Regions from separate parts of the Nesiotobacter zosterae genome, predicted to be linked through region 1. Evidence: predicted binding sites of a transcription regulator. Region 1 holds the regulator's gene; each other region holds the start of a gene.
What was found. The regulator PhoB, encoded in region 1, activates phosphate uptake and scavenging genes when phosphate is short. The targets are predictions, from matches to a motif close to TGTCATNNANCTGTCAT.
Positions count from the first base shown of each region.

Region 2: a site for PhoB is predicted at 4,888-4,904, ahead of olsB (l-ornithine N(alpha)-acyltransferase). Genes of this name have one in related genera too.
Region 3: a site for PhoB is predicted at 2,381-2,397, ahead of Q3Y58_RS10450 (PhoX family protein). Genes of this name have one in related genera too.

Region 1 is NZ_JAWXVZ010000003.1:307,723-318,472, reverse strand. Features, by position in the region: gene Q3Y58_RS06210 (aspartate aminotransferase family protein) at 1-278, opposite strand, end outside; gene Q3Y58_RS06205 (GcrA family cell cycle regulator) at 998-1,591, shown strand; gene Q3Y58_RS06200 (DJ-1/PfpI family protein) at 1,667-2,236, opposite strand; gene Q3Y58_RS06195 (hypothetical protein) at 2,414-2,554, shown strand; gene phoB (phosphate regulon transcriptional regulator PhoB) at 2,643-3,338, opposite strand; gene phoU (phosphate signaling complex protein PhoU) at 3,370-4,071, opposite strand; gene pstB (phosphate ABC transporter ATP-binding protein PstB) at 4,108-4,854, opposite strand; gene pstA (phosphate ABC transporter permease PstA) at 4,960-6,780, opposite strand; gene pstC (phosphate ABC transporter permease subunit PstC) at 6,773-8,161, opposite strand; gene Q3Y58_RS06165 (substrate-binding domain-containing protein) at 8,264-9,283, opposite strand; gene Q3Y58_RS06160 (ATP-binding protein) at 9,440-10,750, opposite strand, start outside.
Region 2 is NZ_JAWXVZ010000011.1:32,766-43,515, forward strand. Features, by position in the region: gene Q3Y58_RS15960 (aminotransferase class I/II-fold pyridoxal phosphate-dependent enzyme) at 1-49, opposite strand, end outside; gene Q3Y58_RS15965 (helix-turn-helix transcriptional regulator) at 59-694, opposite strand; gene Q3Y58_RS15970 (YifB family Mg chelatase-like AAA ATPase) at 882-2,408, shown strand; gene Q3Y58_RS15975 (response regulator) at 2,483-4,765, shown strand; gene olsB (l-ornithine N(alpha)-acyltransferase) at 5,156-5,989, shown strand; gene Q3Y58_RS15985 (transglycosylase domain-containing protein) at 6,134-8,422, shown strand; gene Q3Y58_RS15990 (M48 family metallopeptidase) at 8,425-9,186, opposite strand; gene Q3Y58_RS15995 (DUF2852 domain-containing protein) at 9,332-9,745, opposite strand; gene phaZ (polyhydroxyalkanoate depolymerase) at 9,895-10,750, opposite strand, start outside.
Region 3 is NZ_JAWXVZ010000006.1:85,505-96,254, reverse strand. Features, by position in the region: gene Q3Y58_RS10455 (GNAT family N-acetyltransferase) at 1-312, shown strand, start outside; gene Q3Y58_RS10450 (PhoX family protein) at 401-2,290, opposite strand; gene Q3Y58_RS10445 (mechanosensitive ion channel family protein) at 2,622-4,841, opposite strand; gene Q3Y58_RS10440 (MFS transporter) at 4,838-6,070, opposite strand; gene Q3Y58_RS10435 (patatin-like phospholipase family protein) at 6,080-7,150, opposite strand; gene Q3Y58_RS10430 (3-hydroxybutyrate dehydrogenase) at 7,174-7,956, opposite strand; gene Q3Y58_RS10425 (YHS domain-containing (seleno)protein) at 8,142-8,627, opposite strand; gene Q3Y58_RS10420 (cupin) at 8,826-9,341, opposite strand; gene Q3Y58_RS10415 (LysR family transcriptional regulator) at 9,539-10,462, shown strand; gene Q3Y58_RS10410 (hypothetical protein) at 10,530-10,750, shown strand, end outside.

The sequences.
Region 1 (10,750 bases):
AAGAAAACCCGGTCCGCGAACGTATTTTCGACCAGCAGAGCGCCAAGCTCTTCCTGCCCCTTTACCTGATAAAGGTTTGACACGTGCCAAAGCTTGCCGGCTTGTTCCTGCAGCGCCTCAACAAGTTTGGGATGGGAGTGCCCCAATCCGCTCACCGCAATGCCAGAGGCGCAATCCATGTATCGTCGGCCATCGGTCGCAATCAGCCAGACGCCTTCACCGCGCTCGAACTCGATGTCCGCGCGTGCATAGGTCTGAAAAAGCGACGAAGTCGACATTAGGATACTCCCTTTTGGAACGGCCGGGCCGTTGTGAGCGAAACCATTTTTTGCTCAGATTGTGTCAGGAAAGATCGCCACCAACAGCGATCAGGAGGATTAGAACCTCAAGGTTAAAACCCAAGATATTTCACTTGTCAATCATCCATGCCTCGAGCTTTTCTCTTGTAAACTCAAGTTCAAACTCTGGATTTACCTGCCTCTTGCCCCACGGGCCTTTCAGGCAAACTCTGCTCTTTCCGCCTTTACCAGCCCTGAGCGCGGTCATCACCAGAGTTCTGCACAGAACACAGTTTTAAGCCCTGCGTTTTGCTGTGAAAAGAGCCGGAAAACAATATTTGCCACTTTTGTTTGACGTTCGTGCTGATAGTGTTTAAGGGTCTCAGCGTCAGACGAGAGGGCCAGCCAAGCGGCGGTTTTTCTGGCCTTTTGAAGCTTGGAAACACCTGTGTTTCCGGGTCGTGTATTGCTGGCAATCTGCGGAATTGGAGGGCTTGTAGCGCCTTGCCTATTCTGGGGAAAAGGATGGTCATCCCCATATCAGTATGGAGGCCTCCTTGCTCAGCCAAGTCGCCATATAGTATGGTGCGGCCTTAGCGATACATCATCTCGTATATACTGTTGCTGCAGATGTTGTGCCCGGGGTAAGGGCCAAACGAGAAAACTCGGCACTGCAATGACTTGCGCAGCAAGACCTAAGGGAAGACGGGGGCCTATTTATGAGCTGGACGACAGAACGCGTGGAACTCTTAACCAAACTTTGGGCAGAGGGATTAAGCGCCAGCCAGATCGCAGCGGAACTCGGGAATGTCACCAGAAACGCCGTAATCGGTAAAGTACATCGCCTTGGCCTTTCCGGTCGGGCCAAGTCTTCTAGCTCAACCGCAAAGCCTCGCCGTGCAGCAGCGCCAGCAGCCGAAACTGCTGCAAAGCCAGCCGCTGCCATAGCAGAGAGCGCGCCAGCAGCGGAAGCACCCATCGCAGTTACCAAGGTTGCGGCCAGCGTGCAGCGCCGGACCATTCAACCCGCTGTCGCAGGTGCGACCGCGTTGAAAATCACGCCGGAAGAAGACGACATTGTCGGCGATCTCACCCCAGTTGCAGCCACCGAAGTGGTTGTTCCTGTGTCTGAGCGTGCTTCAATTCTGACGCTGACCGAACGCACCTGCAAATGGCCAATCGGCGACCCGACGGATGAGGACTTCCACTTCTGCGGTCACTCCTGTGATGCCGCCTCTCCTTATTGCGAGTATCATCGCACGATCGCGTATCAGCCGGTTAACGACCGTCGCAGAGAACGCAAGAGCGCCTGAGCAACAGCTATAAAGAATTCAAAAAGCCGCCCAATGAGGCGGCTTTTTTACTACATCCATCATGGCCCTGAGCGCTTACGCATGTTCGGCGGCCAGCCAGTTCTGCAATTCACCCAATGCCGCTTCAGGAACCCCAGCACTTTTCAGAACTTCAGCAGCAAAAGTCACAGGGGACGTTCCGGCCGCAGTAACAACTCGGTCGCTGGATACTGCCTTTGGCGTTTCCTTGTAATTTTCTGCGCCGTTGTAGTCCGTCACGTGGGTTTGCAAAAACTCCAGAGCATTGGAGGTGTGGGCGACACCGTTCAACAACCCGGCACGTGCGAGCGCCAATGTACCTCCGCAAATACCCGCGATGGTCGCGCCCTCTTTGTGACACCGGGCCAGAAGATCAGCAATATCCGGAGCGCTTTCGGTTTCCCAAATGCTGCCGCCGACGACAACAACAACCTCAGGCTTCCAAGCTGCCAGCTCATCAAGCCCGTGAGGCACCATGGCCTTCAACCCGCCGAGAGAGGTAACCTCGCCTGCTCTATGGGCAAAAAAACGCGTTTCCGCTCCATAGTAAGGACCGCCAGTACCCGCAATCAGCGCATACTCCCAGTCGGCAAACCCTTCGGTCAAAATCAGAGCAACCTTTGCCATCATATCTCTTTCACAGCTCGCATAAAGACGCGTGCCAGTGATCACTGTTCGGCAATCCTGTCAAGCTAATGGTCTGCCGCCCCACAAGTGTTGGCGCGAACCATACGCCGCAAACTATCCGCAGCGTCTCCCATTATGAGAGAAAGCCCGCCATCTTTGACAAGGAAGAGTGTCGGCGTGATCATCATTGGCCTTGCCATCGTGTTGCAGGCAACCCGGGCGCATTTGGAAAAGCGGCGCCTTACGACAAAGGCGGAGGCCGGTATGCAGGGACATGAGGCGCAAGGGTTTGGCCAGCAGCGCCGGGCGAGCCTATGAAAAACCCCGCCACGATGTGACGGGGTTCTTTCTTTTGCCTTTCAAAATGCTGTGCCCTGCTCTGTCTGCGGCAGGCACCCGCATCTGATCAGCTGTTCAGGAACTGGTCATTGAAGGCGTAGCCTGCACCGCGAACGGTGCGGATCGGGTCCTTCATCCGCCCCTTGTTGATTGCCTTGCGCAGGCGTCCAACGTGTACGTCCACTGTGCGTTCGTCCACGTAAACGTCGTGCCCCCAGACACCATCCAAGAGCTGCTCGCGGGAGTACACACGCCCCGGTGAGGACATGAGAAATTCCAGCAGGCGGAACTCAGTAGGGCCAAGGTGAATTTCCTTGCCCGTCCGATGGACCCGGTGGGTTTCACGATCCAGCTCAATGTCACCGGCCTTGAGAACGGTAGATACGCTCTCAGGTTTGGTGCGGCGCAAGATGGCACGCACGCGTGCCATCAGCTCCGGAATGGAGAACGGTTTGACCACATAGTCATCCGCCCCCGTTGCGAGACCACGCACCCGCTCAGATTCCTCACCGCGCGCGGTGAGCATTATGATTGGCATGCGTTCCGTTTCAGTCCGCGCTCTCAGGCGTCGGCACAATTCAATGCCGGAGAGGCCAGGGAGCATCCAGTCCAGAAGAAGGAGATCTGGTTGACTCTCCTGTAGTCGCAGCTCCGCCTCATCACCGCGGTCGCAAACGTCAACCTTGTACCCTTCAGCTTCCAAATTGTAACGCAGAAGAAGGCTTAACGGCTCTTCGTCTTCCACGATCAGAATTTCAGGCATTCCAGTTAGTCTCTTTCACATCAAGCACAGCTTATGGCAGCGTTACGTCAGTTTCGTCTTTCTTGGGACGATCTGCAGGCAAGTGGTCGCCAGAAACCATGAAGTAAATGTTCTCCGCAATATTGGTCGCATGGTCGCCGATGCGTTCAATGTTCTTTGCGCAGAACAGAAGGTGCGCACACATGGTGATGTTACGCGGATCTTCCATCATGTAGGTCAGAAGCTGACGGAAGAGAGAAGTGTACATGGAGTCAATCTGCTTGTCTCCTTTTTGTACCTGCTCGACAGCTTCCAGATCACCGGTGGTATAGGCATCAAGAACAGCTTTCAGCTGAGCAAGAGCCAGCTCAGCCATGTGTTCAACACCTACTGCCAGTGTCTTGTTATTGAAGTCACTCTCGATTGCCTGAGCGCGCTTGGCGATGTTCTTTGCCATGTCGCCCACGCGCTCCAGATCGTTGGAGATGCGCAGGGCAGCAAAGATCTCGCGAAGGTCGCGCGCTACTGGCTGGCGACGGGCGATGACCACGATGCAACGCTCTTCGAGCTGGATCTGCATTTCGTCCAGTCGCTTGTCTGCTTCGATGGTGCGCTCGGCAAGAGCCAGGTCATGGCGCAGAAGCGCCTGCACAGAGTCGTTGACGAGAGTTTCAGCCAAGCCACCCATCTCAACAATACGGCTCGCCAGATCCTTCAGGTCCTCATTGAAAGAGGAGACGATATGATCGCTCATTTTTTTACCTGTTAGTTGTCGCAGTTAATCGAGATGCTAGCCGAAACGACCAGTGATGTAATCCTGAGTACGCTGATCCTTCGGGTTAGTGAAGATATCATTGGTCTTACCTTCTTCCACCAGATAGCCGAGGTGGAAGAACGCAGTGCGCTGCGAGACACGGGCGGCCTGCTGCATCGAGTGGGTTACGATAACAATGGTATAGTTTTCACGCAATTCGTCGATCAGCTCCTCAACTTTCGCGGTAGCGATCGGGTCAAGCGCGGAACATGGTTCGTCCATCAGAATGACTTCCGGGGACACTGCAATTGCACGCGCAATGCAAAGACGCTGCTGCTGACCACCAGAAAGGCCAGTGCCCGGCTCATCTAGGCGGTCTTTCACTTCCTCAAAAAGACCAGCCTTTTGAAGCGATGTCGCAACGATCTCTTCAAGGTCACTCTTGGACTGTGCCAGACCGTGAATGCGCGGACCGTAAGCTACGTTCTCGAAGATGGACTTCGGGAACGGGTTCGGCTTCTGGAACACCATGCCAACGCGGGCACGCAGTTCCACAACGTCGATCTTCGGATCGTAGATGTCTTCGTTGTCGAGCACGATCTCACCGCCTACGCGGCAAATGTCGATGGTGTCGTTCATACGGTTCAAGCAGCGCAGGAACGTGGACTTACCACAGCCAGATGGGCCGATCAGGGCTGTCACGTTGCTTTTGCGCACGTTGAGATCCACACCGAAAAGCGCCTGCTTTTCACCGTAGTGGACAGTCACCTGGTTGGCGCGCATCTTGATCGGCACACCATCTTCAGTCACTGGAAGGGCGCCGTTCAGGTCTGCTTGTTGTACGTTGCCTGCAGTCATTTCCATAGCCATAACCTCAGCCTTTCATTATTACCAACGGCGTTCAAAGCGCTTGCGCAGAACGATAGCAATGGCGTTCATTGTGATCAGGAAGCCCAGCAGAACCATGATGGCTGCGGACGTTTTCTGCTGGAAGGCAGGTTCCGGGAAGTCTGCCCACATGAAGATCTGCACCGGCAGAACGGTAGACGGATCGACCGGACCACCCGGAATGTCCACGATAAACGCGACCATACCGATCATCAGCAGAGGAGCGGTTTCACCAAGTGCCTGCGCCATACCGATGATGGTACCGGTAAAGATGCCTGGCATTGCCAGTGGCAGCACGTGGTGCAACACGGCCTGAAGACGGGATGCCCCCACACCCAGAGCCGCTTCGCGGATGGATGGTGGCACGGCTTTCAAAGCTGCGCGGGACGCAATGATGATGGTTGGCAGGGTCATGAGTGCCAGCACCATACCACCTACGATCGGCGCAGAGCGCGGCAGACCGAAGGCGTTCAGGAACACGGCAAGACCAAGCAAACCAAACACGATGGAAGGAACAGCCGCAAGGTTGTTGATGTTCACCTCAATGAGGTGCGTCCAACGGTTCTTTGGGGCGAACTCTTCCAGATAGATGGCAGCCGCCACACCGATTGGGAAGGACAGAGCCAGAGTGACAACCATGGTCCAGAAGGACCCGACAACTGCACCCCAGATACCCGCCATTTCAGGTTCACGGCTTGCACCTGCGGAGAAGAAGATGGAGTTCACACTGGATGTGATCGCGCCCTGCTCGAGCAGGTAATCGGTATATGCGATTTCCTGGTCGTTGAACTTGCGCAATGCTTCCGGTGTTTCGATCTCATCGATGGTCCACTCACCGGCAGGGATTGTGCCAGCGATGCTGAACGGCACCAGCACTTCAGCTTCCACTGAGGTCGCATCAATTGCTGTAACCTTCGCCGTACCACCATTGACGTTGATCAGGAAGGACGGCAGACGGGAGCTCAGTACCTGACGCTGTTCCAGAGAGTTCAGGCGACCCTGAAGCTCGGCGAGATCAGCCTCAATGCCCTGAATGGCGACCTGAAGACGGCTTTTCATGTCTTCGGTTGCAGAAATCTCATTTTCAAGACGCTGACGCACCAACTCGTCCGCATCGGCCATTTGCTCTTGCAGACCGGAGATGCGCGCGTTCAGGCTGTCCTCAGATGTACCGCGCAGGGTAAGGTCGCGCTGTACTGCGGCCAGCTGGCTTTCGAGATATGCACGAAGCTGGTCCCGAATGAAGTCAAAGTCGCCGTCATCTGAAGTAACGGATATGGTTCCTTCGGTCCCGGAAACGGTCGCCGTACCGGTGGTCTCCTTGGTGTTGATCTCAGTGACCAACCCCTTCGCATAAAGATCAGCGAAGTCAGAGAGCGGCACCTGAACCGGTCCCTTGGAGCCCAGTATCGACGGATCATCCAGCACTTCATTGCGCAGGATGATGTTGGCACCAGAAGAAACCAGACCATAAAGAACGCGGCGGTCTGTACGACTGGTCGCGAAAGGTACAGCCTCCTTGAGACCATCACGGATGATGGTGTTGTAGGAAGCAGAACCCGGATTGGAAGGATCCACCTCTTCTTCCGTCAGGTTCAGGTCGAGCGTCACGTAGTTATAGTAGAACGCCGGAATGCCCTGGCTGACGATCGTCGTGAGCAGCAGCACCAGAAAGGCCGCAGCTACAAGGATCGCGCTCAGGCCATAAGCTTTGAAGCGTGCCTCTGTCCCATAGCGGGCCTTGAGACGCTTACGAGCTTCATCCGAGGTATGAATACCCACACGAGAAGAAGCTGTGTTCTGTTGGGCAAGACTAGTCATACTGTTCCCTGTACTTCTTCACGACGCGCAGTGCGAAAACATTGAGTGCAAGGGTGATACAGAAGAGCAGCAGACCAAGCGCGAACGCAGCTAGGGTCTTTGCGCTGTCAAACTCCTGGTCACCAACAAGCAGGGTCACGATCTGCACGGTCACGGTGGTTACAGCTTCAAGCGGATTGATTGTCATGTTCGCAGCAAGGCCTGCGGCCATCACCACGATCATGGTCTCACCAATGGCGCGGGAGATTGCCAGGATCAGAGCAGAAACAATGCCCGGCAGCGCTGCTGGAAGAACAACACGGCGAATGGTTTCAGACTTTGTTGCGCCAAGGCCTGCGGAACCGTCGCGCAAGGACTGGGGCACTGCATTGATCACGTCGTCCGAAAGGGAGGAAACGAACGGAATGATCATGATGCCCATCACCACGCCAGCTGCAAGAGCAGACTCGGAGGAAACGGTGAGACCAAAGCTTTCACCCCAACCGCGGATGAACGGCGCCACCGCCAACGCGGCAAAGAAGCCGTAGACCACAGTCGGGATACCGGCCAGAATTTCAAGCATGGGCTTGGCAACGGCGCGCACCGGCTGGGCGGCATAATCTGACAGGTAGATAGCTGAGAGAAGACCAACTGGTGCTGCTACAAGGATAGCAATGAAGGTGATCAGCATGGTGCCCACGAGCAGTGGGATCGCGCCAAACACTTCTGAGTTGGTTCCGGTTGCTTCTGCGCCTGCGCCAATGAACGCGCTCTGCGGGCTCCAGTGAGTTCCAAACACGAAATCAAGAATCGGAACCTGCTGGAAGAAGCGAAGGCTTTCAAAAATGAGAGACAGAACAATGCCGATGGTGGTGAAGATCGCCACTGCGGAACACAGGATGAGCAAAGCCATCACAGAGCGTTCGACGAAGTGACGCGCCCGCATTTGCGGCTGAATGGTGCGAACACCATAGAAGAAGCCACCCGCGACCAGAAGCGCCATGATAACACCCATGAGGATGTTACTTGTCGTGTTCAAACTCTTGTAAATCTCAGCTGCATGTTCTTTGCCAGCATCCACGAAGCCAACAATGCCGCCGAACGCAAGCGCACGGGCATCACGCAGGAACGCTTCCACTGCAGGTTTGGACAACCCGCTCATGATGTCGGCGCTCTGGCTGCTCACAATGTTGTTCATGATGTTAGGCGCAACAATCACCCAGACAATAAGGGCAATCAGCGCTGGAACCACGGTCACAATTGCAAGAAAACCGCCATGGTAACCAGGGCGGGAATGCAAAGCGGACAACTGACCGTTAACAACTTGGAGTGATCTCGATCGGCCATAGAAAGTGGCCAGAACAAACACTGCAATTAGGATGAAGAAGTAAGTCCAGAACATCTAAATCTGGCCCTTTTAAAGAGATCGGTACAAAATTCGGCTGGATCGGAAGCCAAAAAGAGCCGGCCCGCAAACGCGGACCGGCCCGTTCTAATCAAGCAATTAGAACTTCAGTGGAGTCATCGCTGCTGCGGAAGCTGCAACTTCTGCACGACGCTCGTCTGACAGCGGGATCAGACCCTTGTCAGCCAGGTAACCTTCGCTACCCCAAGTGTCTTCGTTGGTGAACTCAGCAACGTATTCTGCGATGCCTGGGATCACGCCAACGTGCTCTTTCTTCACGTAGAAGTACAAAGAGCGAGATACTGGGTAAGAAGCGTCAGAGATAGCTTCGAAAGTTGGTGCAACGCCACCGATGCTTGCGCCCTTAACCTTGTCAGCATTCTGATCAAGGAAGGAGAAGCCGAAGATGCCGAAAGCAGCTGGGTTAGCGTTGAGCTTCTGAACGATCAGGTTGTCGTTTTCGCCAGCTTCAACATAACCGCCGTCTTCACGGATTTCGGTGCAAACGTCGCCTTCCAGGCCAGCTTCTGCTGCGCCAGGAACTGCTTCACAGCCTTCTTCCATGACCAGTTCTTCGAAAGCGTCACGGGTACCGGAGGTCGGAGGAGGACCGAGAACTTCGATCTTCTCGTTTGGCAGAGAAGGATCGATTTCAGACCAGTTGGTGTATGGGTTTGCAACCAGCTTGCCGTCAACTGGAACCTGCTTTGCAAGTGCCAGGAAGATCTGCTCGCGAGTTACGTCCATGGAAGGACCAGTGATCGCGTTTGCAAGTACGATACCGTCGAAACCAACGGTAACTTCTACTGGAGTTACACCGTTACCCTGACAAGATACCAGTTCCTTCTCCTTCATACGACGAGAAGCATTGGTAATGTCTGGAGTACCTTCACCGACGCCTTCACAGAACAGCTTGATGCCGCCGCCAGAGCCAGTGGATTCTACTACTGGAGTTTTGAATTCAGTCTTCTGACCGAACTGCTCAGCAACTGCTGTAGAGAACGGGAAAACTGTAGAAGAACCAACGATCTGGATCTGATCACGTGCCTGTGCGGAACCTGCTGCAATGGTTCCAGCAAGAGCGAGCGCTGCAACGCCTGCGAATGCTTTGATTTTCACCTTAAGTCTCCTTGGGAGTCTAGGTTGTAAACTGAATGAGAACCCGCGGCCATCCCTGCGAGTCCCGCGTAACCTAACCGTCACGGGTGATGTTTATATGAAGGTTTTATTTCAGTTTAATGACACACCAAGGCCTTGAAAACTCTAGGGTAATGATTAGGTTTCCAAGTCAGTTAAATGTTTTACAGCGCCCGGAATTAACACGGAAAATGAGGCCCCGGAACCTGGCTCACTCTCAATTTCCAAGCGAGCTCTGTGGCGCGTAAGGATGTGTTTTACAATAGCTAATCCGAGGCCGGTGCCCTTCATTTGACGGCTGGTTTCAGTGTCAGCGCGATAGAAACGCTCCGTCAATCTGGGCAGGTGCTCCTGATCAATTCCCGGCCCATAATCACGAACCTCGACGATCCAGCTGACGCCTTCCTGCCGCTCTTGATCCCTTTTGAGGGTCACGTCGACTCGCCCACCGCTCCCGCCGTACTTCAGAGCGTTCTCAATCAGGTTATCGATCACCTGCACAAGCTCGTCACGCTCGCCGCGCACATCAACCCGCGCATCAGGCAGGGATAAATTAACAGTAACACCCTGCTCTCGCGCAAGCGGCGCCAGCGCATCCGAGGAATGTTGAATCACATGACGCAAGTCCAACACTGATTCCGGTTGAACGTGCACCTTCATTTCAATGCGAGACAGAGACAGAAGGTCATCAATGAGCCGTCGCATGCGCTCCCCCTGATCCAACATGATCTGGAGAAAGCGATCTCTGGCCTGCGCATCTTCCCGAGCGGGCCCCTGCAAGGTTTCAATGAAACCTGTCATGGAGGCAAGCGGAGTGCGCAGCTCATGGCTGGCATTGGCCACGAAGTCCGCACGCATACGTTCGAGGCGGCGTGATTCCGTAAGGTCCCGGATCACGACAAGTATTAGACCGGGTCGGGATTGGCCCGTTGATTGATTGCGCGTGCCGGACACAGACCACAGCGGAGCAATATGCGCTTCCAGCCAAAGTTCCATGGGCACCTTCTCAGACCACTCAATAATCTCGGAGGGGCCACCTTCGCTGACGCGGTCCAAAGCCTCCAGCAAGGAAGGCGCGCGAATGCGAAAGGAGAGTGGGTCACCGACGGCGATCATGCCGAAGCGTTTTTGCGCGGCCAGATTCACATAGCGCGTCGTTCCCCGGTCATCGACAACGAAGCAGGGATTCGGCAGCGCGTTCACCGCAGATTTCATGCCGCGATCCACGATCTCCTCGGCGGCGCGCCGGGACGCCCCGCTTGGGGGCTTAAGAATTGTGCGGCTTTTCATGCCGCCCCCAATAATCACCGTGAACACCAGAGCAAAACCGGTGAAAGCAGCCCAGAGCGGCACATTGAATGCGACTTGAAACAGTCCAAACACCAGCGCAACAGCCAGCAGAACCCACCGAACATCGATGGTCTTTCTGTAAACTGTTTGCCGATTGAG
Region 2 (10,750 bases), on a different contig from region 1:
AGAAAAACACTTCCAGCTCGAAATCGCGCATTGGCTGTGGACTTGTCATGGGAAACTCCTAGGCACGCTCGGCGGGAGCCGCACTTGCTCTGCATTGTTTGATGAGTGAATAGAGGCTGGCTCGTGAGATACCGAGGGCTTCAGCCACAAAATCTGCGGACCCGCGTGCAGCAAAGACATCCGCTGCCAGCAATCGACTGACAATGACTTGGCGTTCACTTCTTCGCAGCTGATTGAACGAGATTTTTAGCTCTTTCAGTGTGGCTGCGATGATTGCGTTTGTTACCTCGCGCCAGTCATTTTTGATGAATGCAGAGTCATTTATGTCTTGCGCTGTGCTGGTCAATTGAGCGAGCAAGTTCTTGGCCGCTTCCAGCGCATCGACACGCAGGTTCATGCACAGCAATGCTGCAGGCGCGCCGGTATCATCTCGTATCAATGCGGAAACGGAGCGCAACTTTGCTCCATCTGAGTTTGATTTCAGGTAGGGCCCGATTGTGTCATCCGCAGTCAAGTTCGCCTGAAAATCACCAATGTCTGTCAGACTATCGTCACCCGGCTTGCGGGGGGACATGGCGTTTACAAGGACCGCGATGCGCTGCGACTTCAAATCGTGGAGCACAACCTCGACCTGCCCGGGAAACAGGGCCGCGATGGCGTGGCAAACCGGCGTAAGTAACTCAAGTGACGACATGGCCTCAATCTGGATATTTCATATATAATAAGACAAATAGTCTATTCATCGTCACAGCGCAAATTTATCCTTGAGAATTCAAAGTGGCATTGCATTTCCCGCAGTATCCGGGGACTGAGTTCTGTGAATGTTCCTCGGTGAATTATGCAGCTAACCTGTCAACAGCGTTGGTTTCGGGGGCAGCGGCATGTTCGCCAGAGTTACAACAGTTGCGTTTCAAGGCATTCAAGCCGTGGATGTGGATGTGCAAGTGCAGATCGGTCCCGGCGCCATCTGTTTCACACTGGTTGGCTTGCCAGACAAGGCCGTTGCCGAGAGCCGCGAACGGGTGCGGTCTGCGCTCGTTGCATCCGGGCTGGCCCTCCCGGCAAAGCGGGTGACCGTCAATCTCGCCCCTGCGGACCTGCCAAAGGAAGGTTCTCACTATGATCTGCCCATTGCCCTAGGGCTGATGGTTGCCATGGGCGCTTTGCCGTCAGATGTACTAACCGATTATCTCGTTATTGGCGAACTAGCACTGGATGGGTCCATTACAGCAGTCAACGGCGCGCTCCCGGCTGCCATGGCTGCAAACGGGCAGGGTAAAGGCCTGATTTGCCCGGCAGTGTGCGGTCCTGAAGCCGCTTGGGCAAGCGGCGATATGAAGATCCTCGCACCTAACTCCCTCATACAGCTGGCAAATCACTTCAAGGGCACACAAGTCTTGAGCGCGCCGACGCCGGGTGTTTCGCCAAGCCCTCCAGACCAGAAGGACCTTTCGGAGATCCGCGGACAGGAGACTGCCAAGCGTGCATTGGAGATCGCAGCGGCTGGAGGGCACAATTTGCTTATGGTTGGGCCGCCCGGCTCAGGAAAATCCATGCTGGCGAGCCGTTTGCCATCCATTCTCCCCAAGCTAGAACCTCGAGAACTGCTTGAGGTTTCCATGATTGCCTCGATCGCTGGAGAACTGGCAGATGGGCAGCTCAGCAATCAGCGGCCTTTCCGTGCGCCCCACCATTCTGCGAGCATGGCTTCTCTGGTGGGGGGAGGGTTGCGTGCTCGCCCCGGAGAAATTTCGCTGGCTCACAACGGTGTCCTCTTTCTGGATGAGTTGCCAGAATTTCAACCACAAGTGCTCGACAGTCTTCGCCAACCCATTGAAAACGGGGAGGCTACGATCGTACGCGCCAACCACCGCGTTACCTATCCTTCGCGGGTGCAGTTGATTGCTGCCATGAACCCTTGCCGATGCGGCCATGCCGGTGAACCGGGCCACCAATGCAAGCGAGGGGATCGTTGTGCCGCGGACTATCAGGCCCGCGTTTCCGGTCCCTTTCTGGATCGTATCGATTTGCAGATTGAAGTCCCCGCTGTCTCTGCGCTGGATCTGATTGGCGCATCAAGCGCAGAAAGCTCCGCGCGCGTGGCAGAGCGTGTCATGCTGGCCCGAGAACGGCAGAAGGCGCGTTATGCCAAACTTGGCCTCCCCATCACCATGAACGCTCATGCCAGTGCACGTACCATCGAAGAGACAGTAGGCCTAAATGGGGCAGGAGAGGCACTCATGGCAGAAGCTGCCTCCAAGCTCCAACTTTCAGCCCGAGGGTTTCACAGGGTGCTAAAGCTTGCCCGCACGCTCGCGGATATGGATCAGAAGGATGATGTAGGTCATCATCACCTAGCAGAAGCATTGAGCTACCGCCAAAATCGGTTGATGTCGCTTGCTGCTTGAAACTCTGTTTTTACCCTTTGGCGCTACAACCAGAGCTGATCCGTTTTCAGGCTAATTTGTCAGAGTGTGAGTTGATGCAAGAAAGCCGAGAATCTGGCCCCTACAAAGAGCCTGCTGACCTGAAAGGGGCAACTTCCCTCGAAGCTATCAGACAGGTTGTGCCAACCACTCCGGCCTCCAAGACGTCAACCGTACTACGCCTCCTTTCGCTTGTAGCAGGTATTCTTGGTCTCGCGGTCTCACTGGGCCTTAGCTTTCAACCCTTGCCAGCTGCTGCTTTGGCACCTTGTATCGCGTTTCTCTCAGGGGCGATCGTCTTTCGCCGCTTTCCTGCTGCAGATGAAATTGCGCGATATTGGACCCGTCAGCAGGTGGAAAGTGAAGTCTCCGAACTGCCAGAGGGCCTCGAACTTGAGGACGTTTACAGCTCTGCCCTGCAAGAGGTGAACGCCCAGCACCAGAGTGTCCTGGAAGCGTTGGGTGCTATCGTCATTCGGCGCGATGGCGAAGGCCGTGTGCTCTACGTGAATGAGGCAGCGGCCCATGCGTTCAAGCCCGGCGACCAACCGCGGGTCGGTGAATTTCTCAAACTTCCAACCCTTTCTGGGGGCCTTACTTCGCACGCACCAGCAGTGAACGAGACGCCTTCCGAGGTTGAGATCGACACCCAAAAAGGGCCTCGATGGTTCTCCGTTCTCAATCTTCGGGTCAGTGACAGCAGTGGTGCTGCGCCCGTTTTGCAAACTATCCTTCGAGATGTCACCCAGCGCCGACGCGCAGAAGAAAAACTCCGTGAAGGGTTGAGCCAAGCCGCCATTGCGAACGAAGCCAAGTCGCGTTTTCTCGCAACGGTTAGCCATGAAATCCGAACGCCGCTCAATGGCATTTTGGGGATGGCAGGCCTATTGCGTGACACCCGGCTCAGCCCGGAGCAGAGGACATACGTCGATGCCGTCGATACCTCCGGTCAGGCCCTGCTGGTTCTCATTGACGAGTTGCTGGACTACTCCAAGATCGATGCGGACAAGCTTGCTTTGAACGTAAAGCCAACGAACTTGCGTAGTGTCGTCGACGGAGTGGTGGAGCTTCTTGCGCCCAAAGCCCAAGACAAGGGGCTGGAAATCGGTGCATTCATTGACCACGAGCTGCCCGAGATCGTGGAAATTGATGAAGCACGCATACGCCAGATACTTCTCAACCTCGCTGGCAACGGTATCAAATTTACCGAGAAGGGCGGTATTTCCGTTCTGGTTGAGAAAGATGAAAGGGCCTTAGCTCAAGTCGGCCAGATCCCACTGAAGATCAGCATCTCGGACACCGGACCTGGTTTTAGTGAAGAACAAGCTGCCCGCATATTCAATGAGTTCGAACAGCTGGATCATGGCCGCACGCGCAAGTTTGGCGGCACTGGCCTGGGCCTTGCGATTTCTCAAAGGCTCGCACAGTTGATGGATGGAACGATCTCGGCGCAGGGAGAACCGGGTAAAGGGGCAACCTTTACCCTTCGGCTGCCGGTCACCGCAGTTGAGGAGCCCTACAAAAGGCCAGAGGCAGAGCTGGAGGGCACCAAGGTCTTGCTCCTTTCCAGTGGCGCAACAGAAGCACCCTTGATTGCAAGATGCCTGCAACAACATGGATGCACGGTACAAGAACTCTCTGGTGACTCCAGCGATGTGTGGAATGCCCTTTCTCAAGCCAGCTTGCTGATCGTGTGCGAACAGGCTGTCGCCAACATGGCCAGCTGGCTGGAGATCGCCAAAACGCACCAACCAGAACTCAAGTGCATAGTGGTGGTTGCTCCTTCTGAGAGAGACAAACTCCCGCAGTTAAAGGCAATCGGCTTCGATGCTTATCTGGTTCGCCCCGTGCGTGGCTCCTCGCTATTGACAGTCGCCGATAAACTGGTGAACGGGGACGCCATGGACCAGATTAGTGAGGCGGCTGACCCTGAGCGTTCTCTGGTCCACACTGAGACTACACTGGCCAAAAGTGCATTGCGGTTTCTTGTCGCCGAGGACAATGAGATCAACCGCATGCTTACCGGTGCCCTGCTGAAGAAGATGGGTCATCAGACACACTTCGTCGGCAATGGGGAGGAAGCGGTGAACGCAGCACTGAGTGGCGATTTCGATGCGGTGCTCATGGATTTGCATATGCCGGGCATTGATGGGGTCACGGCGGTCCGTCAGATCCGCAGTGCAGATAACCCCAGAGCCTTAAGCCTCCCCATCATCGTGGTGACAGCAGATGTGCTCCCAGAAACACGAGCAGCCGCACTCGATGCGGGCGCAAATGGGTTCATAACGAAACCGCTGAACTTCACCGACCTAGCTAACATTCTGAATAGCGTTTATTGATCATCAACAGCTTTGGCGCGTAAATTTACCCTGCGTCTCAACTCAGCAAGACAGCCACTTTCTGCCCGTTTGACGCTAGGTAAAACTAAGGTGACTGAAAAACTGGGAGTAACTTTAGGCCATGTCATGCTACTGTATGAATAGGGATTTACGGCAATCCTAGTATAAAGGACTGGGGAACGACCTTCTCGCAAGGTGCATTGCATTTGACAAAGTCGACTGGACGGTCGGCTAGAAATTGCAGCATCTGCAAGTCAGGTCTCAGGAGACGCGGGTTAGATGAACGGATCTGGGCTGTTTTCGCCAAGGAATATTGTTAGGAAGTTCGCTCCATTGAAAGCCAATGGGATCGGGCCCGGCCGGTGGACGCCAACACCGCTCAAAGCACGTATGATGCACAACGCGCCGCTAAGCTTGGGCCGCGTTGGTTCCCTTGAGGTGCGTCAGGCAGAAAACTGGAAGGAAGTAAAGCACTCCCAGCGCCTGCGCTATCACGTCTTCTACGAAGAGATGTCTGCAATCGCAGACGCGCAGACCATGCTGACGCGCCGCGACAAAGATGCCTACGATGCCATCTGCGATCATCTTTTGGTTGTAGACCATGACAGCCTCGTCAAAACAAAGCCGTTCAGCAAGCCGAAGCCACAAATTGTTGGCACCTATCGCATGCTCCGTCAGAATGTTGCGGACATGAACGGCGGTTTCTACACGGCTGGCGAGTATGACATTCAGCCTCTTCTGGAACGCCATTCCCACGCAAATTTCATGGAGCTAGGCCGCTCGTGCGTCTTGAAGCCCTACCGCAACAAGAAGACAGTTGAACTACTGTGGCATGGCATCTGGTCTTACGTGCTCATGCATAATGTTGACGTGATGATCGGCTGTGCCTCCATTGAAGGCACGGATCCCGATCGCCTGTCCGAGCAGCTTTCCTTCCTGCACCACTATGCGCAGGCACCAGAGGAATGGCGCGTGAGCGCGCTTCCAGATCTGCATGTGGACATGAACCGCATGCCGAAGGACAAGGTTGACCAACGCTCTGCGTTGCGTGCATTGCCGCCGCTGATCAAAGGCTATCTGCGCCTTGGCGCATACATTGGTGATGGCGCTGTCGTCGACCACCAGTTCGGCACCACGGACGTTCTTATTGTCATGCCGGTGTCTGCACTCAACTCTCGTTATGTTAACTATTACGGCGCTGACGCCAGCCGGTACGCCAGCTGATTTTTTCCGCACATTTCTGCCATTTGTGCGCTGAGGATAACTGCGGTTAAGGAAAAACCGCAGTTCTTCTTTAACGTCGCTTTAAACCCCCTGATTTAGCGTTGGTTTACCAAGAACTACGGAATTCAGGGGTCATCGCGTATCATGTCGCAGCGCCGCTCAGGGCCAAGACGGGTTGAACCAACGCTCGGAGAACCGAGTGCGCGCCGTGCACGCGCGCCCGGCCCAGCTGGTGCCCCTCGCAAACCACAGCCCCCAAAGCGTCCAAGCCCCACCCCGCAAGCCAAGGCTGCCCCACAACCAAAGCCTCGACCGCGGCCTACAGCAGCCAAAGCCGCCGCGCCAGCGCGCAAAGCCCCACCACAAGTCGCCCAAAAGCCAAAAAGGCGTCCAGCCTCGGCGCGGCCGTCTCCCAAAGCCCGCCAACAAACACTTGCGGCTCTGGAGGCTGCAACGCGCGGCTCAGGGCGAGGAAAGCGGCAATCGCCGAGCTTTCTATGGCGTGCGACCAAGTTCGTTGCTTACTGGAGCGTCGTGGCGGGCATCTGGGGCGTGCTCGTCGTTGCAGGCATTCTGACCTATTACGCAGCACATCTGCCGCCTGCGTCAGAGTGGGCTGTGCCAAAGCGACCGCCTAACGTTCAGATCGTGGCAGCAAACGGCACCCTGATAGGCAACCGGGGCGACACCGGCGGCGAAGCCATTCGTCTGCAACAACTTCCGCCCTATCTGCCGCAAGCCGTTCTCGCGATCGAAGATCGGCGGTTTTATTCTCATTTCGGCATCGATCCAATCGGACTATTGCGTGCCGCATACACCAACTACCGAAGTGGATCGACCGTGCAGGGCGGGTCAACGCTCACCCAACAGCTTGCCAAGAACCTGTTCTTGAACCCCGAACGGACCATTCAACGTAAGATGCAGGAAGTGGTCATGTCCTTGTGGCTGGAAGCCAATTACAGCAAGGACGAGATCCTGGAAATGTACCTCAACCGCGTTTATCTTGGCGCGGGGGCATATGGCGTTGACGCTGCATCGCGGCGTTATTTTGACAAATCCGCACGTTTGGTGACCCTTTCTGAAGCAGCTACGCTCGCAGGGTTGTTGAAGGCACCTTCACGGCTCTCGCCGAGCCGCAACCCGCAAGCAGCGGAAGATCGCTCGCAAGTGGTAATTGCCGCCATGCTGGATGCTGGCTTCATTACAGAAACGCAGGCCAAGAATGCCTTGATGGACGGCTTTGCGGTAGCGCACGACTTCAACCGGGGCAGCGAAAACTATGTCGCCGACTATGTAATGGACGTGCTGCCAAGCTTCATTGGCAAGATTGATCAAGATATCATCGTCGAGACCACGGTGGATATGGATATGCAGCGCGCTGCCGAAGACGCGCTGCGGAATGCCCTTTACAATTTCGAGAAGGATCATGGTGCCCGTCAAGGGGCAGTGGTCACCTTAAACCGCAATGGCGCCATTCGCGCCATGGTGGGTGGCGGCGACTACAGCCGCAGCCAGTACAACCGCGCAGCCTACGCCAAGCGCCAGCCGGGCTCGGCCTTCAAGCCTTTCGTGTTCCTCACGGCATTGGAGAACGGCTACACGCCGAACACTGTGCGCAACGACAGACCGATCACCTACCGTGGCTGGTCCCCCAAGAACTACAACAATCGCTATTATGGAGACGTCACGCTGACCTTGGCACTCGCCAAGTCCATGAACTCGGTTGCCGTGCAATTGGCGAACGAAACCGGCCCCAAAAGGGTCATCAGCACGGCTCGCCGCCTTGGCATCTCATCACCGCTCACCAGCAACCCCTCTCTGGCCCTTGGCACCTCCGAAGTAACGCCTCTGGAAATCGCAGGTGCCTATGTGCCGTTTTCCAATGGCGGATTTGGCATTGTGCCGCATGTGGTGCGCAAAATAAGCACCGAGGATGGCCGGACGCTCTACACAAGACGTGGAGATGGGACTGGCCGCGTCATCAGCGCCGAAAAAGTGGGTCAAATGAACCTGATGATGGCCAACACCATGCGGGTTGGTACAGGCCGGAAGGCGGCCCTCGATAGTCGCCCCTCCGGAGGCAAAACCGGCACAACGCAAGGCTCTCGTGACGCCTGGTTCATTGGCTACACCGCTTCACTTACAACGGCTGTTTGGGTCGGAAATGACGATAACTCGCCCACGAACAAGGTTACCGGCGGCGGTCTGCCAGCAGAGATCTGGCATGAAACCATGCAAGCTTCACACAGGGGCGTGCCAGTAGCAGCGCTTCCAGGCGTGCCGCTGTACTTTGACTCACCTTCACCCATCGCCCGTCCAAATGAGGGTGCTTTACCTCCGCCAAGCCATGTGGGTAGCATTCAGCCATCTCAGCAGCCCGCCCGTACTGGCGGTCCGTTGAATCTGCTGGGCCGGATCTTTGGAGGCGGATAGGTCTAGTTAATCAGATGCAACTGGGCCCCATGGGCCTTCAGCCAGTTTTGCGCCGTTCGGGTGTGTGGTGCCAGTTCATAGCAGAGCTTCCAGAATGCATCTGAATGGTCCATATGCATGAGGTGAGCAACCTCGTGTGCCGCCACGTACTCCAGAATGTCGGGCGGGGCCAGAATGAGCCGCCAAGAAAAGGAAAGTCTTCCGTTCGAAGCACAGGACCCCCAGCGCGATTTGGTATCGCGCACCGAGATCGCAGTCGCTTGGCGGCCAATCCGGGCCGTATACCGCGCAACAGCGGCCTCCAGATCCTTGCGGGCTTCTTCCTTGTAGAACTTAATCAGCTTGCGGCCCAAGGCCTGTGGCTCACCGGGAACGATCAAGACCGCCCCTTCTTCCGTTTCCACGGCCTCGACAAGGCCGCGAAGTTTACCAGAACTCTTCAGTGTGTAGCTTTTGCCACGCAACGGCACCGGGACGCCCTCGACCAACTCAGCCTTCGGGGCGCGCTTTGAGAGGCGCTCCTCGATCCACAAGGCCTGCTTTTCTGCAAATCTTTGCGCAGTTGAAAGTGTCCCGCCATGAGGCACCGTCAACACCGGAGCATCGTCTTCCATGGGTAGGCGTAAGATGTACTTCCGCGCCCTTGGGTTGCGGCGCAGCTTGACCGAGATTTCCCGATCAGACAATGCCACCGTTATGGCTTCCGGAAGGGCTTTGCGGTCTCGAAAAATGGCAGTATTCCAGTCTTTCTCGAAGGTGTCCACGACACCTGAGTTAGCAGCACCGCCAAAATTTAGGCGCGAGAACCGGCAAAAGCAATCATCATTGCCACCCCAAATTGGAATATGCCCATTAACAGCGAAAGGGGCACATATCGCGCCCCTCTACCAAGAATCTGATCAACAGCGGTTATGATGCCGTAGTTGCATCACCAGCAGGGCGACCGCCGCGTGCGGCCATAAATCGATCAAACTCTTCCTTGTCACGTGCGCGGCGGAGTTCCTTCATGTAGTTGTCGAAGTCCTCGCGCATTGCATCCAGCTTGCGGCGCTCTTCTTCCAACCGCTTCAGCTCAGCTTCACGGTAGTCATCAAAAGCAACATTTCCCGTTGGAGCATAGCCTGACATCGTATTCACCGCGTCTTTGATGGGATTGGCTTTCCATGCCGTTTCCGCCTGCTTCTTGAACTCGGGAAATTTGTCTCCCCACAAGATGTAGGCAAGCATTGCCAAGCCAAGAGGCCAGAAAACGATAAATCCTAGCACCATTAAAGCTATGGTTGCCGGAGTCCAAGCTGGACGAATTACTCCTTGGTGGGTCATAAAATTCCTCCTAAGCAAGACCACATACATGAAGTGGGCTGTCGATAACGGAATTTCAAGTGACTTCACCTTGGCGTGAGCCGCAAAGCGGCTCACGAAAACAAAAGGCTACATGAAAATAATGGTTTAAGGGCGCTAAAAATCTAGCGCTAGCCTTCTTCGGTGAGCTTTTTCGCCTGTTCCACCCAACCTTCTCGCAGGATGCGGCCATCAAGCTTTTCATCGAGCGACTGAGCTTGCTCGGGTGTGAGCGCAGCAACTTGCCACAGATGGAAAATGCCTGCCTGGTTCAGCTCGTTTTCCAGTTTCGGCCCGACGCCGGTGATCTGCTTGAGATCATCGACAACCCCTTCGGTTTGCTCAAGGATGATGCTGTCCTTGATGTCCGATGCGGTTTGCGCTTCCTCACCAGAGCCCTTCGCGGATGGTGCAGCACCCGCCAATTGCCTTTGGCGCTCTCGCTCCACCTGCACTGGAATACAGCCCAGCTTCGGATGTGATTTGATGAAGTCAACAATGCGCGGTGCAATCTCGGACCGATAGCGAGAACCGTTAAACACGCCGTAGTGACCCACATTGGGCTGCACATAGTGCGCGCGCTTCTCGTCACCCAGTTTTGTTGCCAATGTGTGTGCAGCATGGGTCTGACCCACGCCAGAGATGTCATCTTTTTCACCTTCAACGGTGAAAATGGCTGTGCGGGTGATGTGACTTGGATCAACGAGATGGCCGTGATGGGTCAACTCACCTTTCGGTAGTGCATGCTCGATAAAGACCTTTTCTACCGTTTGAAGGTAGAATTCCGCGGTCATGTCCATAACGGCAAGATACTCGTCGTAGAACTCGCGGTGCTTTTCAGCGCTGTCGCCATCCCCTTCTACCAGATGCTGAAAGAAGTCTCTGTGCGCCACCATGTGGCGGTCCAGATTCATGCCCATGAAGCCGGAGAGCTGCAAGAAACCGGGATAAACCTGTCGCATAAAGCCTTTATGCGGAAATGGCACA
Region 3 (10,750 bases), on a different contig from region 1:
GCGTTCCGGCAAGCATTGGAGCTGGACCCGAACAACATTGCTATCCGCTCTCATCTGGCCGACACGCTCGTGGCCCTGCGCCTGCGCGATGAAGCAGCGGAGGCCTACAAGGCAGTTCTCGCGGTTCTGCCGAAAACACCAACAGAGCAACGGCTGGTCAATCGGGCCACTGCAGCTTTGCGCAGACTGCGCCCTTTGGAGCTGTTCGGCGCGGCCACGCCAAAAGCGAGCAGTCTGGATTTGTCTCTGGGAACACGCTTGCGTCCCAAGCTGCCGCTGAACATTACCCGCAGCAACAACCGCATCAACTGACTGAAAGCCGCCTTTAAACCAATCAGGGGACCAACAAAAATGGGGAGCCAACGCTCCCCATTTCCGTTTTTCAAATCAGGAAAGCAGCTTAGCCCATCAGGCCGCCGTCGTCCTTGGTGATTGCAATCACGCAAGAGCGTGGCAGTGTGCCTTCGCCACCAGGGAAGACACTGTCGCCCTTTTCGCCCGGGTGCTGAATGCCCACAAACATGGTCTTCTTGTCTTCAGACCAGGTCGCGCCGGTAACTTCACACTCCTTTGGACCAACCATGAAGCGGAAGATGTCACCGGTTTCGGTGTCGCCAACCAGCATCTGGTTGTTGCCCATGCCCGCGAAATCGTCCGCGTTGGAGTAGGAACCGTCGGTCTGGATCCAGAGGAAGCCACGGCTGTCGAAGGACAGACCGTCTGGTGAGTTGAAGATGTTGCCAGCATTCACGTTTGCAGAACCAGCCTTTGGCCCTTCGTGAACGGTTGGGTTACCAGCCAGAACGAACAGGTTCCACCCAAAGCCGGTCGCAGTGTGGTCGCCGCCTTCTGGAGCCCAGCGCACGATCTGACCGTACTTGTTGGCTTCGCGTGGGTTCGGGCCGTTCACTGGGGTTGGGTCACCACCAGCGTTTGGCTTCACGCCACGGTTCTTGTTGTTGGTCAGACAGCAGTAGACTTCAGCCTTGTTCGGGTTGGATGCAACCCACTCAGGACGGTCCATGGTCGTTGCGCCAACAGCAGAAGCAGCCTGACGGGTGTGAATGGAAATTTCCGCCTGAGACGCCATGCCGGTTGTCTCTGGGGTCAGCTCCAGCCACTCACCGGAAAGGTCATCATGGAACTTGGCAACATAGAGCTTGCCGTTTTCCAGAAGGTTGGAATTGTCACCGTTTGGATCGTACTTGCCTTCAGAAACGAAGCGGTACAGGAACTCGCCGCGCTCGTCATCGCCAAGGTAGACAACCACGTGGCCATTGTCTGCAACAACCAGCTCAGCGTTTTCGTGCTTGAAGCGGCCAAGAGCAGAACGCTTCTTCGGAGTTGCCGTTGGATCCATTGGATCGATTTCGACAACGTAACCCGCGCGGTTTGGCTCATTCGGATGCTTTGCAACGTCAAAGCGCTCGTCGATCTGCGCCCAGCCATAGCCCCAGTCATCATGGTTGATGCCGTAGCGCTTCAGCGCCGGATCCAGCTCAAGTTCCTTGTCGGAAGAAGAGAAGTAACCGTTGAAGTTCTCTTCACAGGTCAGGTAGGTGCCCCATGGAGTGCGGCCGTTACCACAGTTGTTCCATGTGCCAAGAGACTTGGTGCCGGTCTGATCAGCAGCGGTTTTCAAAAGATCATGGCCGCGTGCAGGACCGGTGATCTCCATTTCCGTGTCTGGCGTGATGCGGAAGTTGAACTCGGAGTCCTTGACGATGGACCACTTGCCGTCGTTCTGAGCGATCTCGACAACAGAGATACCGTGGGCGTTCTTGCCCTTCAGAATGGCATCTGCATCGGCAGGTACGCCACCTTCCCAAAGAATGTCGCGGTTGGTGTATTCGTTGTTCACCGCCAGAATGTGACGTCCGTCTTTGGAGAACAGCGCCATACCGTCGTTGTTGTCACCGAACGCGCGGGCCTGAGTTGCGGCTGTACCACGAGTTACATGGTCGAACTCTGGCACGTCGGAGAAGATTGGCTCGCCCCAGGTGGCAACTGGGTGCCAGCTGTAGCCTTCCGGAAGCGTGATGGTGTCCGCAGTGGTTGCCTCAACTGGCGTGAAACCAAAGCGGTTGGTAGCTGCCTGAGCTTTGGATGAACCGAAAGCGCCTGCACCCAGAATAAAGCTTGCGGTGCTCATGGCCAGCGCACCACCAAGGAAGCCGCGGCGTGAGAGAGCGCGATCGACTACGTCGTCAAACTCAATCGTCACATTGCGGTTGTTGTGTACCTCATCAAACTCATCGAAGGACAGGTCCTTCTTGTTCTGCTCAGTCATGCCACTCACCCAGTTTTTGGATTTAATATCGGTCCCCATATCGCTGCGTAACGCGCGCCATGGTTGCCTATAGGCAATTACGTATAAGCAATGTCACGATTATGACGGAAACGTTACCTTTGCCCTTTCCTACCAAAAATTAACGCAAGGTCAGAGTAAAGCGCACACCATGCGCAAAATGAGCATCGATTTCCCACAGATCGTGCGCAAGGGCATCTGCCCTGAATGGTTGAAGACAGCGCCAAGGCCGTAGACAAGGATTGCCGACACCCCACCCATATGCCGGCCCAACCAGCGGGCAGGCAACCGTCACCGGAAGCTTCTCAAGGGATCAGCGGATATCCCCTTGCTTGGCTGTGGCCGCAGTCTGGTCAGCCAGAACGGCCTCAGCGGCCGCCGCCTCGATGGGGGAGGACCCAATCACTTCAACCTTCTTGCGCGCGAACTTGATGCCGCTTTCCGCGAACACCTCGCGGAGCCGATGATAGATTTCCCGCCGAAGCACGAACTGCGTCTTGGGGTAACACTTGAACTTGACCCGGATGATCAGTGCACTGTCATCGTCGATGCTGAGAACACCTTGGCTTTTCAAAGGTTCGATGAACTTCGGCCCATGCTCGGGATCTTCAAGAAACTCCTGCCCAACAGCTTTGACGATTTTCTTGACCACCTTCGGGTCCGTGTCCGGCTCCAGACGGAAGGACATCTTGTAGATCACCCAGTCTCGAGTGTGATTGGTAACCATCTTCATTTCACCAAAAGGAATGGTGATAACGGGCCCGCGGTGATGGCGCAGGATCAGCGAACGGAAGGAAATCCATTCAACCGCCCCTCTCACGCCTTGATCGAGTTCGATGTATTCACCAATTCGGAAGGCATCATCAATCAGGAAAACGATCCCCGAAAACACGTCCCGCACAAGGGTTTGGGCACCAAAGCCGATGGCAATGCCGACAATCCCGGCGGACGCCAGCAACGGACCAATGTCGACGCCGATGGAGGACAAGATGATCATCGTGACGACAACCGTCAGGATCACGAGGAGAATGCTCCGAAACAGCGGCGTTAACGTGCTCAAGCGCGAGGCCGCCGGTGCCATGGGGTCACCATCTTCACCGCCGTCCCCGGCCTGTTCTTCGCGATGGAGAGCGGCCCGGATCAGCCGCCAAGCCAGATAGCCCAGCAGCAGCGTAAGGGTGATGTCGAAAAGCGTAGAGGCCCAAACCGGTGCCCCCGGCCCCTTGGCAAAGACCAATAGATCCAGCCCCCACAGCCGCACGATCACGTAAATCGCCACCACTGTGATGAGCGACCGCCAGGCCCCCAGCATGACATGGCGTAGTCGGTCAGCTGTATCACTGTCGCTTCGCACCGCACCGCCGATCATTTCGATGCCAGCCCGATCCGCAACCGGTAGCGCCAGAAGAGCGAACAAGCCGCCAATCGGGCCTGCCAACTCATGCTGGCCGCGTTCCAGCCAGTGAGCAAGCCAGTATAGCCAACTGACAAGGAGATAGAGCCCGGCAATGGCGGGCACAGAATAGGCCACGGCGCCGGGAGGGCCCGCTTGCCCAGACAACAACTCCTGCACCCGCTGCGCGATGTAAACTCTGTTCGAAAACAGGGCCTTGGCTAAAAGGACAGCAACAACCGTGCCCGTCAGCGCCACGGTAACAAGCGCCGGAGGAAAGCCAAACCCAAGGTTTGGAAAGAACCCGGCCAAAAGCCAGCCGGAAACGGCAATGTAGGTTGCGGTTTTCAAGAGATGATAGAGTGCCGTTGCATCATCATCAGAAAGCCGTGCAATGCGGATCTCATGCAAATCCGGCGAGAAAACGCGGCGAACAAGGATCAAAAAGCCCCCCCCGGTGGAAACGCCAGCATGGTAGATCCAGACCACACCTTCCAGCGGCCCCAGTGCTTCGCCTAGGAATCCCCCCGCAGCTCTGGTTGCAAGAACAAAAGCGCCGACCGGCAACAGCTCAAGTACCCCAAGCGCCACGGTGCGCCCCAAACGGCTCCAATACCCGATCAAGTCTGGCGGCCTGCTCAAGAAAGCCCGAGCGGGAGCCAGCGCGCGGCTTACAACAATCGCTGCACCAACACCAACAGCAACCAGCAAGAAAGCTGCGCCAACCATGGCGGCGACGCCATATTGGGCCAGCCCCAACCGCTCACGCACCTGCGGAAGCCTGTCATCAATGTTGGCAATGGCCACGCTCCAGCGCGGCAGGCGCTCCGCAATCTCGGCATACATTGCATTGAGGCGGACCGCCGCGGCGTCCAGCGCGCCCGGCCCCTCTGGCCCAACCTCACTGGTTTCCTGAGCCCGGCGCGCCAGTTCGCTTCGCAACAACTCACGTATCTGAGCATCGGTTAAGCGTGCCAGCAAGCTGTCCACGTCCTCCGGTGACAGTGTCGTCGGCAGTTCAACGGCTTGCGCCGCTTCCGGCGTCGCAGCTCCCACGAACTGAGCCTTTGCCCCCCAAACGGAGTTCAGCGGCGCAAGGACAAAGAGGACAAGGAAAGCGAAGGCTCGGATTTTGGTCATGTGGCCTCTTTCAGATCGCGCCCCAAAACAAGCGCGGCCGCCAGAACTGCCAGCAGAAACAGCACAACCGCCAGCCAGCCCGCGAAAACAAACAGCTGTCCGAGCAAGAAGGCACCTGCCAATCCACCCACGTAATAGCTGGTAAGATAAAGGCCATTGGCGGCAGCGTGGCTATGGGTTGCCGTGCGTCCAACATAGCCGGTGGCAGCGGCCTGCCCGAAAAACAGTCCAACACCAATGAGCGCAAGCCCAACCAGCACCAGCACGAGAGACGGCGTCAACAGCATCAAAAGTCCTGCCATGCTCACCAGAATGGAAGCCCAGAAGACCGCGCGCGCGCCGTACTTTCTGGCAATGCCGCCCGCAATCGGCGTGGTCAGCATGGACGGCAGAAACACGAAATAGATCAGTCCAATGTAAGCTTGGGGCAGCTCAAATGGATCTTCCGCCAGCACGAAGTTCACATAGGTGAAGGTGCCCACAAACGCGAACAAAATGATAAAGCCAATGGCAAAACTGGCGCGAAGTTTGGGGTTCGCGAAATGGTCGGCCCAAGCTTGCCACACCGACATGCCGCCCGCCTGCTGTTCAGGACGGGAGCCATCTCGCAGACCGAAGTACCAGATTGCCAACCCTGCCCCCGCAAGGTTCAACGCTGCGAAGGCATAAAAGCTCTCGGCAAGGCCAATGTTGTCAGCAACACCGGCAGCAAGAAGGCGGCCGAACAGATTGGAGGCCACATTGCCGGTGATGTAGGCAGCCATGGCACCGCTTGCCGCCGTAACTGTGCAGATTTCCGAAAGATACGTCAGGGTCAGCGTGAACGCAGCTGCCATGAAAAACCCCTGAACCACCCTCAAAAGCGCAAAGGTGGTCAAATCGTCCGTCAACCCGAGCAGAAAGGTCGGTATGGCCAGCAGGGTCAAGCTCAGCCAGATCCCAAGCTTCCGATCGATCCGGTTTGAAAACAGAGCCACACATAGCCCGGCAATCGCCATGCCAAACGTGCTTGCATTGACCGCAAACCCCATGGTGGCTGGCGACACCTGGTAGTGCGCGACCAAAGTCGGCAACAAGGCCTGTGAGCCAAAAAGGTCAATCAAGGTGAGAAACGCAATGAGAGCGATCACAAGCGCCCGCATCATGACCTCATGACGTTTCTCTGAGGGCGCGTCATCCAGAACCGGTGTGGGCCCCATGAGAATTGCGGTACCAAGATTGCTGGTCATGCTGGTTTCCTAGATTTCTGGGCAAGCGCCAACCGGTTTGCTGCCAATATTGGCGAACATCTCACCAAGGTTCAGCGTTTCGCGTTTTTCCAGGTGCTCATAGTTGTTGGTGAGCCATGTACCGGCCGCATCCCGTCCGATGTCGCACAGGTGCTCCAGAAACGCCCACTCCGTATTGAGTTTGGAGGAAGCGCCCAGCGGGCGCATGCGCTTGCGTGCCTCAATCATGTGCACGCGCATGCGCCGATGGCGGGAAGCATCAAGTTCGCCGCTGTCTATCAAAACGTTCTTCTCGTAAATCGCCCGCAAATCGCGCAGAAGCGAAGCGTTGAAGCTGATCTCGTTGACGCGGTTCAGGATTTCGCGGGCCGTCACCGGGATGCCCTCACGCACAATCGGATTGATCTGAACGATGACAATGTCGTCGACAGGACTGTGATCGGCAAAGGGCGACAGGACCGGGTTGCCCATGTAGCCGCCGTCCCAATAGTGACGCCCATCAATTTCAACCGCTTGAAACATGAAGGGCAGGCAGGCGGAGGCTAGAATAACGTCGACCGACAACTCCGACCGGCGAAAGATGCGCACCCGTCCGGTCTCCACATCGGTTGCAGAGATAAACAACGTGAACGAGTCGTCCTCGACGCCAATCTGGCCAAAGTCCACATGCTTTTCGACCAGTTTTCGCAACGGATTGTAGTTGAACAGGTTGGTATCGTAAGGCGATGCCAACCGGTTCAGAAGATCCATCATCAAATAGCCGGGGGAATAATCAAGGCTCCATTGACCAAGGATCAGATCAATTGGCGTCCGCTTCAACGGGCTCATGCGACCGGCATCGCTGACGTCCTTCCAAAACGCTCTCAACGCCTTGCGGGCACCGATGGCACCGTTGTTATACATGCCTTGCGCCGCCACAACGGCGTTCATTGCACCGGCAGAAGTTCCCGAAATCGACTGGATCCAGATCCGGTCATCCTCAAAGAGCTTGTCCAATACCCCCCAGGTGAAGGCGCCATGCGCCCCGCCTCCCTGAAGAGCCAAATTGACAGTTTTTTCGATCGTTGGGCGTCGCGCCATTCCCTGTTCCTTTCGCAGCAAGTTCAATGCGCAACCCAACCGCCCTCAACCGGTATCGCAGACCCGGTAATGGAGGCGGCATCATCGGAGCACAGGAACAGCGTTGTGCCAGCCAGCTGTTCTACTGAAACGAACTGCTTGGTTGGCTGTGCCGCAAGCAGCACGTCCCGTTTAACCTCTTCCTCGGAAATGCCCCGTGCCTTGGCTGTATCTGGAATTTGCTTTTCAACCAGAGGGGTGAGTACGTAACCGGGACAGATGGCGTTGACGGTTATTCCCGCTTCGGCGGTTTCCAGCGCAACGGTTTTGGTCAGCCCAAGGACGCCGTGTTTTGCAGCCACATAAGCAGACTTGAAGGGCGATGCGACAAGACCATGGGCGGACGCGATGTTGACCACCCGTCCCCATCCCTGGGCTTTCATGCCGGGAACAACCGCTTTCATGGCATGGAAGCTGCTCGACAGATTGAGCGCGATGATCGCGTCCCATTTGTCTTCCGGAAACTCTTCGATCGGGGCAACATGCTGGATACCGGCGTTGTTGACCAGAACATCAACCCGGCCAAAAGCATCCTCTGTTGCTTTCACCAATCCGCGGACCTCAGAGGGATTCATCAGGTTTGCAGAGGTATACCGTACCTTGGAACCGAGCGCTTCCAGACGCGCACGTTCTGCCTCAACGGCCTCGGCTGGCTCGATGCCGTTCATCATCACATTCAGGCCCGCTTTCGCAAGCCCCTCGGCAATGCCAAGGCCAATACCGCTGGAGGATCCGGTAACGAGAACGGTTTTTCCAGAAAGGGTCATGGGAGAAACCTTTTTCAGTGTGTTGTTGGGAAAACAGGCCTCAATGCCGCCAAGCTACGTCTGCTCAAAAGCGCGCGGGAAAAATGTCTCGTCGATCTGTGTCGAAGAGAAACACGTAACGTTCATGGCGGAAAAGCCGCGGAGAGACCTGTGTTGTTTCACTCCGCAGCAAATCGGGGAGTAGATCAAAGGTCCTTCGGAGCCTTGTCTTTGATCTGCGGCCAGTTTGTATCCGCTTTTTGGGTGTTGCCCGGAATATCCTTCACGAACCCTTCTTTGGCCGCCGGGTAGGCGTAGACAAAAAGCATGTCGCCATCGACGCGCCACACAGCGGGGTCACCGTCCAGTTTCTTGCCCAGCGCTGCGCCCATCTGGCAAAACCCGCCATACTGCGGGGCGTATTTCGCAGGGTTGGCCGTGAACAGTTCACGGTTTTCCGTAGAGGCGAAGTGATAGGTCACGCCGTTATGCTCTGCAGTCACATCAGCAGAGCCCTTGGTCGGCTTCCCTGCTTCAAAGTAACCAACCGGGTCGAAGCCGCGCAGGCCGAGGCCGCTCTCATCAACGTTCACAGCCGCACTGGAGTTTTCATCGAAGGCAAATGCCGGTAGCGCGGCATAACCGGACAGAAGGGCCGCAGACAAACCTGCAGCAATAAAGAACTTCCTCATCGTACATTTCCTCTTGTTTTTCGTTGCCACCATGGGGTGGGTCGACACGTTTGGGACTTTGAACTCTGGCAAGTCGACCGGAGCCATGCACTGCATGACCTTAGGTGCAGCTCGGAAAATCAACCAGACTTGATTGATCGCGGACGCCTGACAATTACGTTACAGGAAGCAAGCGCCATGCTTGGGTCGGGAGCTGCATCACTGGCCGTACTGCTCTTCAGGGCTGACCCCGCGCTCCCAGCCGTAGTAGGGCTCACCGTCGGCAGGAAACGGCACCACATCGGTGGAGATGAAGGTTGCGGTTTCATCCCCGGTGTTTTCCCACCAATGGGTGAAGCCGACGCCGAACTCCTCGGAAGGCGTTCCTGCATGGTGAACGATGGGGACGGCACAAAAGCTGTTGTGTTCGGTCACGGTGCCCTTCGCCAGAAACACGATCGCCGGACGGTCAGCATGGCTGTGCGTTGGGACCGTGCCACCGGGCGCAAGCTCGAGACGCCGCTGACGCAACATGAAGTCGCCCATGTCGCGCCAGCCAGCCAGTTTGACATTGGCGATGATTTCGCGTGTCAGCCACTTCGTGCCAATCCGTTCAACATCGCGCGGCTCCGTCAGAACATGCTCGGGCGGACACTGCCCGGCATGGGCGGTTGTGGTCGCAAACGCGGCGCTAACGCCGAGGCTAATTCCAAGAACAAGGGCGGGGCTTCTCATTATATGTCTCCACTAGTCCAGTGATTTATCCCGGCGCTTCATGGCCGCTGAGAGCATATTACCTTTACGGAAGGCAAATATAAGGTACTTTGGATCTATAGGTTTCATGCACACTGTCTATGAGACATTCGAAATGGTTCATAGTATTCATTCTGACTTAAAGTCATCTTGGTGAAAGCAATAAACGGAAAAGCCCGATGGAGTTGCATCAACTTAGATATTTTGTAGCCGTTGCAGAAACGCTCAACTTCACACGGGCTGCAGAGCAATGCGGTATTTCTCAGCCGTCTCTGACCAAGGCCATACGAAAACTGGAGGATGAGTTTGGCGGCCCCTTGTTCCGCCGGGAGGGCCGCAGAACCCACCTCACCGAGCTTGGCCGCGCGATCCACCCCCGGCTGGAGCAGGCACTGGCATTGACCGAGTTCGCCCAGAAAGATGCGCTGGATTTTCAAAACCTTCGAAACTCCACGCTTACGCTCGGCTGCATGTGCACGATCGCACCCGAAAGTCTCATGAGCCTGATCGACTTCTTCCAGCGCGAGGCCCCGGAGCTTAAGCTCTGCCTGCGAGAAGGATCAGGCCAGAAGGTGGTGGATATGCTTCAGGACGGCGAGATCGACATCGCTCTGGCCGCTCTGCCCACGTATGCGGACGATCTGTCAGCCACACCGCTTTTCACCGAGAAGTATGTCATCACATTTCCGCAAGGGCACCGCTTTGCGCAAATGGACAATGTGCCTCTAAAGGCCCTTGACGGAGAGCGCTATCTGGAACGCATCAACTGCGAATACCTGACGTTTCTGGAGGCTGCTGGCTTCAAGGACGACGGGTCTGTTGACGAGCGCTTCAAGAGCGAACACGAGTCGTGGATTCAGGCAATGGTCATTGCCGGACTTGGCTGCGCGGTCATGCCGAAAAGTCTGGCATCTCATCCTCAACTGCAAAAAAGGCCGCTTGTCGAGCCGGACATCGAACGCACCGTTTCCGTCATAACCAAGAGAGGACGACGCCACACACCAGTGGTGGACCTGTTCGTGCGTCTGTGCCGATCGATTGACTGGAGCGAATTCGGAAAACCCCATCAGCAGAAAAAAGCCGTGGCCCCGGACACCGCCTGAAGCCGTGTCGCAACACAAAGCCCCATCAACGCCCATAACTCCCCCTCAACGCCCCAGGAGAAAGCCCATGCTTGCCTTAACTTCTGAACGCCCCCTCACTGCAACACTGCCCAAAATGAACGTCGACACCTTGGGATTGATGTTCATTTCAGGCTTCGTTGCCACGATTGCCTTCGACTTCTGGGGCCAGATCGTCAGCCCCGGCTTGGGCTTTGCCAATCTTTCCCCACACGGACTGGCGCAAAGCCTACTTGGCAGCTTGGGGCTGCCAAACAACGCGTTTGCAGG